Regions from separate parts of the Tepidibacter sp. Z1-5 genome, predicted to be linked through region 3. Evidence: riboswitches for the same ligand, from Rfam matches in the RefSeq annotation. Region 3 holds a riboswitch; each other region holds the start of a gene.
The links. Region 3 has a riboswitch for cobalamin ahead of WJW32_RS11195 (MgtC/SapB family protein). Riboswitches for the same ligand answer to the same signal wherever they lie in the genome.
Positions count from the first base shown of each region.

Region 1: it holds a riboswitch for cobalamin, as region 3 does, so the genes downstream of both, cobT (nicotinate-nucleotide--dimethylbenzimidazole phosphoribosyltransferase) here and WJW32_RS11195 (MgtC/SapB family protein) in region 3, are expected to answer to the same signal.
Region 2: it holds a riboswitch for cobalamin, as region 3 does, so the genes downstream of both, WJW32_RS12915 (FecCD family ABC transporter permease) here and WJW32_RS11195 (MgtC/SapB family protein) in region 3, are expected to answer to the same signal.
Region 4: it holds a riboswitch for cobalamin, as region 3 does, so the genes downstream of both, WJW32_RS13755 (cobyrinate a,c-diamide synthase) here and WJW32_RS11195 (MgtC/SapB family protein) in region 3, are expected to answer to the same signal.

Region 1 covers NZ_JBBMMD010000002.1:114,067-117,286, forward strand. The annotation lists gene WJW32_RS00500 (deoxynucleoside kinase) at 1-59, opposite strand, end outside; gene WJW32_RS00505 (response regulator) at 300-656, shown strand; gene cobT (nicotinate-nucleotide--dimethylbenzimidazole phosphoribosyltransferase) at 661-1,707, opposite strand; cobalamin riboswitch at 1,814-1,988, opposite strand; gene WJW32_RS00515 (DNA-3-methyladenine glycosylase family protein) at 2,122-3,000, shown strand; gene cls (cardiolipin synthase) at 3,004-3,220, shown strand, end outside.
Region 2 covers NZ_JBBMMD010000072.1:10,956-14,175, reverse strand. The annotation lists gene WJW32_RS12930 (radical SAM/SPASM domain-containing protein) at 1-376, shown strand, start outside; gene ahbA (siroheme decarboxylase subunit alpha) at 369-821, shown strand; gene ahbB (siroheme decarboxylase subunit beta) at 828-1,325, shown strand; cobalamin riboswitch at 1,513-1,689, shown strand; gene WJW32_RS12915 (FecCD family ABC transporter permease) at 1,794-2,858, shown strand; gene WJW32_RS12910 (ABC transporter ATP-binding protein) at 2,876-3,220, shown strand, end outside.
Region 3 covers NZ_JBBMMD010000046.1:31,359-34,578, reverse strand. The annotation lists gene WJW32_RS11200 (DUF342 domain-containing protein) at 1-1,273, opposite strand, end outside; cobalamin riboswitch at 1,454-1,637, shown strand; gene WJW32_RS11195 (MgtC/SapB family protein) at 1,768-2,475, shown strand; gene WJW32_RS11190 (DegV family protein) at 2,562-3,220, shown strand, end outside.
Region 4 covers NZ_JBBMMD010000079.1:8,297-11,516, forward strand. The annotation lists gene WJW32_RS13745 (ASKHA domain-containing protein) at 1-315, shown strand, start outside; gene WJW32_RS13750 (DUF1638 domain-containing protein) at 928-1,662, shown strand; cobalamin riboswitch at 1,694-1,888, shown strand; gene WJW32_RS13755 (cobyrinate a,c-diamide synthase) at 1,989-3,220, shown strand, end outside.

The DNA.
Region 1 (3,220 bases), on a different contig from region 3:
TTACCAACACCTATAGGTCCTTCTATAGAAATTAAAATTCCTCTTTTTGTATTTTTCATTATTAAAATCACCTTCTAAAAATAATATGTACAATATTGTATCAAAAAAATAGTGTTAGTTCCACAATAGTAGAGCAAAAATAATATTCTAAATTATAACATATTATAATATGCTGCAGTTTATTGTTAAATTATAAAGAAATTATATACATTTGTCTAATCTATATAATCAACCTTTAATTGAATTCCAATGAAAAAAATGGTAAAATAGTTCTAGTGAAAGGTAGGAAGGGTGAAGAAATGAAGATATTAATTGTAGATGATGCGACTTTCATGAGAAATTTTCTATTTGACAATATGAAAAAATGTGGATTTGAAGTTATTGGAGAGGCTTGTGATGGAAAAGAAGCTGTTCAAAAGTATATTAAATTAAAGCCTGATCTAGTTACTATGGATATAACTATGCCAAAAATGAATGGGATAGAAGCGTTAAAAGAAATAATAAAAATTGATGAAAATGCAAAAGTTGTAATGATATCTGATATAGGTCAACATGATAAGATTATTGAAGCTATAAAAAATGGAGCGACAGACTTTATAATAAAGCCTGTACACCCAGATAGGCTAAAAGAATCATTAGAAAAGATTTTTGTATAAATAATTAAACAATACTACAGATTTCATCTCGCTTTACCATATTTTTATACATATAATTAGCAGACTCTATTATGTTAAAGGCAAGAGCTGCTCCACTTCCTTCACCAAGACGCATATTCATATAAAGCATAGGTTCTAGTTGTAGAAGTTCAAGAGCTTTACTTGTAGCCTTTTCTTTTGAAAAATGAGATGCGATCATATATTCTTTAGTTGTATTATTGAGATTGTACGCGATAATAGCAGCGGCATAAGAAATAAAACCGTCTAATACAATAGGTATATTATTACTACTTGCACTTAGTATAACACCAGCCATAGCACCTATTTCAAAACCACCTACTTTAGATAAGACATCTATAGGATCTTCTTTTATAGGGTTATTGATATGTATGGCTTTTTTTATTGTATTTGCTTTTCTTAGTATAGAATCACTGTCCAATCCGGAACCCATTCCTGTAACATCCAAAGGATTAGAATCTGTAAATACGGATATTATAGCACTAGAGGCTGACGTATTTCCTATTCCCATCTCGCCTATTCCAAGTACTGTATACCCATTGTTTATAAGTTTGTTAGATAATTCAATACCTATTTCCAGTGAACGAATAGCCTCCTCATATGTCATTGCAGGACCTTTTGCCATATTAGAAGTTCCTCTTCTTATTTTATAATCTAAAACTCCATCTATTAAATCATCACAGTTTATACCCACATCAACTGCAACTACATCTGCATTTGCAGTTTTAGCTAAACAACCTACTCCGCTAACTCCTTTTACGAAATTAGGAATTTGAAGTCTGGTAATTTCTTGAGGATCTGGAGCAATACCTTCTTCATAAATACCGTGATCAGCGGCAAATGCTAGTATAGCTTTTTTAGAAGTATCAAAGTCTGTCTTTTTATATATACCAGATAACTGCACGCATATATCTTCTAATTTTCCAAGACTTCCTACAGGCTTAAAAAAACTATCCAGTTTTTGTTGAGCTAAATCCATGTATTTTCTGTCAATTTTACTTATAGAATTAATTGTTTGATTTAAAAGCTTCATATTTTTATTTTCCCCCTTTGATATGTTTAATTAAATTATACAACTTAAAAAGTCCATATCTTTAATTTTTGGTATCAAAAATTAAAGATATGGACTTTGCCTTCATCCTTATCAAGTATACAAGGTAGGTCTCCTGACTTTGCTTCATCGCTATATCCTCCTTCCCAGAATGAACCAGTGGATATATGTATATAGCTTCACATTACAGTGGTGGGTCCGTTTAGGATTTTAACCTAATTCCCTATTATCCTATTAAAGGCACCTTGTATTAAATAGTATATTCTATATATATGAGATGAATTCCTTTTTTTACTTATTAGGAAATTATAAAATTTTAATGTGAATTTTTAAATTTAAAAACACGTTTTTTGGGTAAATTAAAAGTATAAGTACATAGTGAGGAGTGGAAAATTTATGAAAATATATGAAAAAAATAATTCGGTTGTAGTTGAAGATATAAAAGATTTTGAGCCTAAGCATATATTTGAGTGTGGTCAATGCTTTAGATGGAATGAAGAAGATGATGGATCGTATACTGGAGTAGCATTTGGTAAAATACTAAATATAAAAAAAGAAGAAAATTTAGTGTATTTTAATAATACAAATCTAGATGATTTTCATAATATATGGTATAAGTATTTTGATTTAGATAGAGATTATTTTAAAATAAAAGAAGAATTGTCTCAAATGGACAAATACTTAAATGAAGCTGTAAAGTTTGGATACGGTATAAGAATACTTAATCAAGATGAATGGGAAATATTGATATCATTTATAATATCAGCTAACAATAGGATATCTATGATAAAAAAAGCAATAGAAAATTTATCTATGAATTATGGAGAATATATAGGAGAATATAAAGGTAAAAAGCATTATGCTTTTCCATCTATTGAAAAAATGAATTCATTGACACAAGAACAGATAAGAAAATGTGGAACTGGATTTAGAGATCAGTATATAAAAGATACAGCTTTTATAATAAAAAATGATAATGAAGATATATATAAATACAAGAATTTAGATACGGATATGTGCAAGAAGGGACTTTTACAATTTTGCGGAGTTGGACCAAAGGTTGCAGATTGCATAATGTTATTCTCTATGGAAAAGTACGATACATTTCCAGTTGATGTATGGGTTAAGAGAGTTATGGAGGAATTTTATGTAGATGAAAGTCTTAGTTTAAAAAAAATAAGAGAATATGGGATAAATAAATTTTCAAATCTATCTGGATTTGCTCAACAATATCTATTTTACTATGCAAGGGAGCTTGGTATAGGAAAGAAATAGGAGGTGATTGACATAATAGACATTATAATGTGGGCACTTGGAATATTATTTACATTATCTACAATATTAGTATCATTAGTAATATTCTTGGAGAATAGAGATCCTTCTAAAACGATAGCTTGGCTGTTGCTTTTTGTAGTATTTCCAATAGGTGGTTTTATAATATATATACTCTGTGGTCAAAATGTGAGGCGTAAGAAGATATTTAAGACTCAGAAGA
Region 2 (3,220 bases), on a different contig from region 3:
GGATACTCATATAGAGCTTAAACCAACGTGTGCACCTCAATTTATGGTAGAGGCGAAAAATAAGGGGATGAATATGAGATTTTCTAGGGGGTGTATAGCAGGAATTAAGTATTGCTGTATACTTCCTAATGGAGATGTTCATATATGTCCGTATCTACCTATTAAAGTAGGTAGTGTTAGAGAAGAATCTTTTGATTATATATGGAAAAATTCAGAGATATTCAATAAACTCAGAAATTACAAAGAGTATAATGGAAACTGTGGTAATTGTGAGAATATCAATATATGTGGGGGATGTAGGGCTAGAGCATACAGTTCAAGTGGAAATTATATGAATGAAGATGTATTTTGCTTAAAGGAGAAAATAGATGGATAATATAGATAAATTGATATTAAATGAAGTACAAGACGGGATACCTATTGAAAAGAATCCTTTTAAAAATATATCTAATAAACTTAATATAACAGAAGATGAAATAGTTGAAAGAATAAATAGATTAAAACAAAACGGTTATATAAGAAGATTTGGAGGTATATTTGACAGCCAGAGAATAGGCATAAAAAGCACACTTGTAGCTGTAAAATCAAAGGATGTAGAAAATACATCAAAAATCATAAATGAATACAGCGGAGTAACTCATAATTATCAAAGAGATGATGATTATAATATATGGTTTACTTTAATGGCTTCATCAAAAGAAGAACTTGAAAATATATTTAAAGAAATAAAAGAAAGAATAAAATGTGAAGATATGATAAGTCTTAGTTGCATAAATAAACATAAGGTTAAGGTATATCTTGATTTTGATAATAAAGGGTGATTTAAATTGATAGACAAAATAGACAGGGATATAATAGTTTATCTGTCCAAAAATATAGAATTAAGTAAAAGCTTATACAAGGATATGGCAAAAATATTTGATATATCTGAGGATGAGCTGATAAATAGATTGAAAAAATTAAATGAAAAAGGATACTTAAAACGTATATCACCTATAATGGTTCATCAAAAAAGTGGTTATGATAGTAATGCTATGGTTGTTTGGAATATAGAAAAAGATAAAATAGAATATTTTATAGATATGATAAAGAGCATAAAAAGTATAAGTCATGTATATGAAAGGGAAGTATGTTTAAACTGGGACTATAATTTATATACAATGATTCATGGGAAAAACAAATATGAAGTAGACAGCATAATAAATTATTTATCAAATACTATGCAAAATAATTCATTTAAAGTATTGTATACATTGAAAGAATTAAAAAAAACTAGTCCGAATTTAGAATGGTTAATTGAAGGTTTTAAAAAAATAATAATATAATTTATTGATGATATAAAAAGTTGTTTTGAAATTTAACTATGATTTATTATATATATTTAAAAATAATAAATATTATAGAAATATAATTTACATGTCGTTAATTGGAAAATGGAGTAATAAAATGTATGAAAAAAATCCTTTCTTTTTACTATATATTAATATAAAATGTGTGTATAAGTATTAAAAACTTAATATGAAGATTATAGGTTTTATTAAAAATTAAAAGGGAAGATCAGTGAAAAACTGACACAGCCCCCGCTACTGTAAGCAGTAACGAAACCTCGATAACCACTGGGTAAAACTGGGAAGGTGAGGGAGTAGGATGACTGTGAGTCAGGAGACCTGCCTATAATTTTAAAAGCTATTTCGGAGGGAGATGAGCGTTATGATAATAGGTGGATTATATCCTAAAATTATACATATCAAAAAACTCCCATAGGAGTTTTTTTTTGGAAAAAGAGGTATGTAATGATAAAAGAAAACAACATAATGGATAACTTAGAAGTTAAAAGAAGAAAAGCATTTTTAATAGGTATAGCATTATTATTTTTATCTTTATTACTTCTTATAATGTCTGTTAACGTAGGACGAGCAGATATTAAGGTAATGGAGGTTGTAAAAATTATTGCATCAAAGATAACATCAAACAAGGATATATTAGATGGTATAAGTAAGTCTAAACTTGCTATTGTATGGGATATAAGGTTACCTAGAATTTTAGTAGCTTTATTGGTAGGTGGAGGCCTTGCTGTATCTGGAGCGATATTTCAATCTCTTCTTATGAATCCTCTTGCAGACCCATATACTATAGGAGTTTCAACAGGAGCAGCATTTGGAGCAGTTCTTTGTATATATATGAATATATTTATAATACAAACGCCTATGCCTATAACGCCGTTTGCTTTTTTAGGAGCAATATTGACGTTATTAATAGTTATGAAAATAGCAAATATAGATGGTTATATGAGTTCTTCTAATTTGGTTATAGCTGGAATAATAGTAAGCTCTATACTATCAGCAGGAATAAGTTTTTTAAAAAGCACATCAGGAGAACAAGTTTTTGCTATTATATATTGGCTTATGGGAAGTCTTAATTCAAGAACGTGGTCTCAAGTTATAGTAAGTTTCCCTATTATCATCATATGCACAATTATATGTATATATTTTGCTGATGACTTGAATATATTAGCTTTTGGAGAAAAAGAAGCTAGGGCGCTAGGTGTTAATACTAAAAGAACAAGAAATATATTTTTAATATGTGCATCTTTGATAACTGCTGTTTGTGTATCAGTTAGTGGAATAATAGGATTTATAGGGCTTGTAGTTCCCCATATAGTTAGATTTTCATTGACATCTGACAACAGATATCTTATACCAATATCATCTTTATTAGGAGCTATATTACTTTTAATGGCAGATAATATATCAAGATCATTATTTAATATAGATATTCCTGTAGGAGTTATAACTACTTTATTTGGAGGCCCATTTTTTATATACATATTTACAAGTAAAAACAAGAGTATACAATAAATTCAGAGGGTGGTTATATGATTAAGGTTGAAGATGTTAGCTTTAAATATAATGAAAAGATGATATTGGATAATATAAGCTTAGATGTAGATAAAGGAAAGTTTTTATCTATAATAGGGCCAAATGGATCTGGAAAAACGACATTACTTAATTTATTGACTGGATACTTAAGTAATCATAAAGGTATTATTGAATATATGGGTAAGAATATTTCAGATTATAGAGTAGAAGAATTATCACAAAATTTTGCAATAATTAATCAAAAAGGTGATATAAAATTTCCATTCACATGTCTTGAAATAGTTATGATGGGAAGAAAACCTTTTTTAAAGAGAATCAATAGACTCAGTCAAATAGATAAA
Region 3 (3,220 bases):
GTTCTAATAAGCAATGTTTATATTTTATCAAAAGTTCATCTAAATCTTTTTTTACTTTTTTTCTATCAAAGCCTTTTACGTTTATTATTGTCTTTCTTTCTGAAGCGTTTCCGATTGCACCTGTTACTACTTTTGCGTATGCGCTAATTTTTCCTCCTATTATCCTACCTTTTTCAGGATTCAAAAGAATGCTTTTAGATTCGAGAATACTATCTAAGGAATAAAATCCTATATTTATAGTATCTTCAGCTATTATGGTACATGAATTAGAATATTTAACAAAAACACTTTTTTTAGAATGAATCAGAGTTTTTCCTTTTCCGCAAACTCCACCCTTTATATATATATATCCATTTGTAGATACTATTTTTTCAGCAGACCCTATTCCCATTATGCTGTTTATAGAAATATCTTCTGTTGCTATAACTTTAAAATCATCACAAACAGTTCCTTTAATGGTAACTGAGCCATCGAAAAATATATTACCTGTTTCATAGCCAACATCTCCGTTTATAACGAGGTGTTTTATAATAGATACTTTTCCGTGGTTGTGAGAAAGTGCACCGTTTGTCAATGCTCTTAATACTATTTTGTTATCTTCTTCAAATTCTGCAACTGTTTTTCTATCGAAATTTAACATTTTATCTTTTCCAGGTTTGGATGGTATTACAATTCCTTTTACATTTAAACCATCAACACCTTGAGTTGGAAGTATCTTTTCTCCTAAATAGTCGTTTTTATTTATTTCGTATATTAGATTCATTTCGTAATAATTAGTTGAACCATCTTCACGTATATTAGGTTTTTTATCTGGTAAATCTAGATATTTTATTATAGCATCTTGTCCGTTTTTAGGTGGTGTTGCTTTGGCTATTAATATGTTTTCTTGTGTTTTTATATCTTCATCAAGTAAAGTATAAATTACTCCGTGTACTATGTTATTTGATTTCAGCTCAGATAATATAGAATCAATTATTTGTTGTCTATTATTTTTAAGCTCATCTTTTGGAATATTTAACTTAAAATATGCTTCGGTGTTATCTGAGGATATACTCAATTCTACTTTTGGTTTTAATACGCCTATTTCTACATTGTTGTCTGAAATATTTTCTAAAGCATTTTTAAGGTTTAAAAAATACTTTATACTGATTTGTGGGTGTGAGGTTGATAAAGCTGAAAAGTTTGAAATATCAAACCCTTCTTTCTTTGTTTTTATATAAAGCTTTTCTTTGTCTTCAAATATATCAAAAAATTCATTTTGTATTATGTACATAAGTCACCTCGTATCAATTTGGGCATATATAGTATATCGGATAATAAAACTTATATATTTAGTAAAATATTTTGTTTTATATATTAAATATATCATTTTTTGAAAGTAATAAAAATAAAAACAAAAAACCTTTACATATATTGTAAAGTATGAAATTATATGTTATCATAATAATAAGAAAACTTAATAGAATGTGCAGGTCCTTATTATGAGGATAACAGGGAAGCGCGGTTAGAATCCGTCACAGCCCCCGCTACTGTAATTGATGATGAAACCTATAAAACCACTGCTTATTATTTTGCGGGAAGGGTAGGGAGTAAGATGAATCATGAGTCAGGAGACCTACCTGTATAGAGTTTTCAGCCTTCGGAGGGAAGGGTCAGGAAAAAAGAAATTATTCCTGTCCTAGTACGTCGCTTAGGCAGGTTTTTTATATATTTTTCTTTCCCTAAATATTTTTTTCGCCCCAGGCCCTCAAGAGGCCTGTTTTTTTTTTGATATATATAGATTTAAATGGTAATATAAATAAAAAAAGAGGTGATTTGATGACACATAAAGAAATGATATTTAGATTATTATTTGCTCTTTTTATAGGGGGCGTAGTAGGTTTTGAAAGAGAAAAATCTAATCAATGGGCGGGGTTTAGAACTCATATATTGGTTTCAATTGGTTCCTGTGTTGTTGCCGTTACATCTTTGATGTTGTTTAAAGAATATATACAATATGTAAATCTGGATCCGGCTAGGATGCCGGCTCAAGTTTTATCTGGGATTGGTTTTTTAGGAGCAGGAGCAATACTTAAAACCAAAGATAGTATAAGAGGACTTACTACTGCGGCTGGGATTTGGGTGACTGCTTGTATAGGAATCGCTATTGGGTTTGGATATTATTATTTAGCATTTGTATCTTGTTTTTTGCTTATTATGACATTGTATACTTTGAAATTTATAGATAAGAGAATAATGCTTAGTAAAACTAGTACATTGTATATTAATACAAGAAATATTTCAAATATAACATCGAAGGTTATAGATATAATAGAAAGTAACAAAATTTTTATAAAGAATATAGATATAACTCATGATGAGTATAAGTGTTGGGATATGAAAATGGTTGTGGTATATAATAGTAAGATAGAATTTAAAGATATTGTAAAGAGCATTTTGGATTTGGATGATGTTATAAAAATTGAATATGAATAGAGAATATCTATTTACAAAAATCCACAAAAAAAATACAATTAGATTAATTCTACAATTAAATAAATGTATGAAGGATGTGTTTTGTTTTGAATAATATAAAAATAATAACTGATAGTTCGTGCGATTTGCCTGAATATATAATTGATCGCTATAATATATGTGTTATACCGTTGAATGTTTTATTTGACGAAGGTTCTTATTTAGATGGTGTGAATATAACTAAAAAAGAATTTTATGAAAAAATGAAAAATAGTCCTAATCTTCCCAAAACATCTAGTCCATCTCCAGATAGATTTGTAAAAGAGTTTAATTGTGAACAGGATAATGTTATTGTTATATCTCTATCTTCTGGATTATCTAGTACGTATAATAATGCTTTGATAGGTAAAAATATGTACTTAGAAGGAGGAAATGAGAAGAGAATAGAGATAATAGATTCTAAAAATGGATCTATGGGAACTGGATTATTGGTTCTGGCTGCTTCTAGGATGATTGAAAAAGGGAAAAGTATAGACTACATAGTAGATAAAATAAGTAAAGATGTAAAAAAAATTTCGACTTATGTTGTACTTGAGACGATAGAAAATGCAGCTAAGGCTGGTAGGATAAGTTCTTTTAAAGAAAAAATAGTTCAAGTCTTAAATTTAAAAATAACTGTAAAGGTTGAAGATGGTCTTGTGAAAATATTTAGTAAAGCTAGAGGAGATAAGAAAAGTTTAAATAAATTAATGGATTTTATAGAAAA
Region 4 (3,220 bases), on a different contig from region 3:
GCTATAAGAAGTGGAATAAATATACTGATGAAAAAACAAAAGATAAGTATAGAGAATTTAGATTATATATATTTAGCTGGAGCATTCGGGAACTTTATAAATAAAGAAAGTGCAAAAGGAATTGGGCTTATTCCAGACATAGATTCTGACAATATAATATCAATTGGAAATGCAGCAGGAGAAGGAGCTAAAAAATTTCTTTGTAATGATAAGTTAGAAGAAGATATAAGTTATTATATGAAAAATACAGAACATGTAGATATAGCTAAATATGAAAATTTTCAAGAGGAATTTTTAAAGAATATATATCTTTAAATAGGAGTTCAAATAACTAAGATTTGGAGGTTAAGCAAAAAATCATAATCATTAAAATAACGCTGCTTAATTAACGTTTTGATAAAATTAAAGATTATAACTTATTAAATATACTAAAACTTCTTAAACTCCCTTATGGTCAGACAAAAGAAGTTTCTTAACGTATATTTAAACGTTATAATCTAAATTTCATATAAAAACGTTAATCAAAAGTAGCTAACATTTTAATAATCATGATTTTCAGATGAAGTTCTTCGTATTTTTGATAGATTTAAGAAAAAAGATCTTTTAAAGATATTACTTGGAGGTAAGGTATTATTTAATGATAAGAATGAAGAGTAAAAATATGGCTATGAAAATGTTAGCTACTACTTTTAGATATTTTGACTAAGATAACTTAGCCTTTGTCGTTAAATAAGCTGTTAAGAAATTTATGTGTTTGAGCGTAGCGAGTTTATAAATTTTAAGATTGTTTATAAGACAGAGGGTTAGTTATCTTCAAATATATCGTTTGAGGAGCGGTATTTTTGTAGCCATATTTCTGATAACCCACATAAAATAAGATAAATCATAGAGTGAAAATCTTTAAATTATAATCGGGGGGAAAAGAATATGAGATGTAAAGCGCTTATATGCGATGTTTTATCTAGGGATTTTTATTATTATAGTTCACTTAGTGACAATATAGTTGATATAGAGCTTATGGATTCATACAACCATTTGTATCCTAAAAAGATGAAGGAGAGTATACAAAAGAAGATTGATAGTGTAGATTCGTCTAAATACGATTACATATTAATGGGATTTGGACTCTGTGGAAATGCACTTAATGGTATACAAACTAATGATATAAAAATAGTAGTACCTAAGGTACACGATTGTATAACTCTTTTTATAGGTTCTAAGAGAAAATACAAAGAATATTTTGAAGAAAGTCCAAATTCTATGTACTATATATCATCTTGGATAGAAAAGAATGGAATGAATCAAGAAATGCAGGATTTAAAAAGTATAGGGCTTGGAGAAAGCTATGAGTACTATGAGCAAAAATATGGGGAAAAAGGAGCGAAATATCTTTCACAAATAGCTAATGAATGGATAAAAAGATACAATAAGGCTGTATATGTAACTAATAAATTGGTAAAAGAAGATTATTCTCATGAGGTTATGAATATATCTAAAAAAAGACAATGGAATTTTGAAGAAATAAAGGGAAATAGTTACATGGTAGAGAATTTAATAAATGGGTATTGGAATGAAGATGACTTTTTGGTAGTTGAAAAAAATAGTAGAATATATTCAACTGGAGACGACAATATCGTCGACTTTGAATACGTACAAAGTTAAGGGGAAAGCTTTGGAAATATTGAATAATAATATCCTATATGATATTATGAAAAAAAGTAGAATATGAGAATTAATTGGTAAAAGGGAAAGAGGTTAGAATCCTCTACAGCCCCCGCTACTGTAATGAAAGACGAAACCTAAAATTATACCACTTCGATTTTTTGTAGGAAGGTAAGGGAGTAGGATGAATCTAAGTCAGGATACCTTTTCAATTAATTAAATGGGAAGCCTTCGGAGGGAAGGGTGCTAATATATTTTGAGTTATAAATATAAAAACCTAGCCTTAACTAACAGGTTAGGTTTTTTTTTACAAAGGGGTGAATAGGTTGAATAAGATATTAATCGCAGGAACGAGTAGTGGAGTTGGGAAAACTACTGTTTCAATGGGGATAATGGCAGCTTTGAAAAATAGAAATCTCAAAGTTCAGCCTTATAAGGTAGGTCCTGATTATATAGATACTTCGTACCATACTTATATAACTAAGAGGAACTCTAGAAATTTAGATTCTTTTATGCTAGATGATGAGAAAATAAAGTATTTATATCTAAAAAATTCTAAGGATGCAGATATTTCTGTAGTAGAAGGAGTTATGGGACTTTATGATGGATTTGGAATAGATATAAATTCTTGTACAAGCTCATATACTTCGAAAATACTTAAAGCTCCTGTTATATTAGTTATAGACGGGAAGAGTATGGCTACGTCTGCTGCAGCTATGGTTTTAGGATATAAAAATTTAGATAAAGACGTTAATCTAAGAGGAGTAATAATAAATAATATAGCATCTAAAAGTCATTTTGATATAGTCAAGCAATCTATTGAAACGTATACAGACGTTGAAGTTCTTGGATATCTTCCAAGAAATATAGAATTTTCCCTTCCCTCCAGACATCTAGGACTTGTACCCACAATTGAAATGGATAAATTAGAACAAAAATTTGTCAAATTAGCACAGATAATAGAAGAACATATAGATATTGATAGATTGATACAAATATCAAAATCAGAAGAGGTATTATCAAGCTTTAAACCTGATTTACCTAAGTTTGAAAATGTAACAATAGCTATACCATATGATAAGGCATTTAATTTTTATTACTGGGACAATATAGACATGCTAAAGGATATGGGAGTTATTATAAAGACATTTAGCCCGTTAAATGATAAGCATCTACCTGAATGTGATGGTATATACATAGGTGGAGGATTCCCAGAAATATTTGCAAAAGAATTAGAGGAAAACAAGTCTATAAGAGAAGATATAAGAAGATACCATGAAAACAATAAGCCTATATACGCAGAATGTGGAGGACTTATGTATTTAGGTGATAGTATAGTTGATAAAGATAATAAAGAATACGAAATGGTTGGGATATTAAAAGGTAGGAGTGAGATGACAAAATCTCTTAGAAGGTTTGGTTATGCAAAAGGAACTGCTTTAATAAATACTACTATCTCTAAAAAAGAAGATATAGTTTGGGGACATGAATTTCATCATTCAGAGTTTATAACGGATGAGAAATGTGCTTATGAGGTGAAAAAAGAGAGAGATTCTAA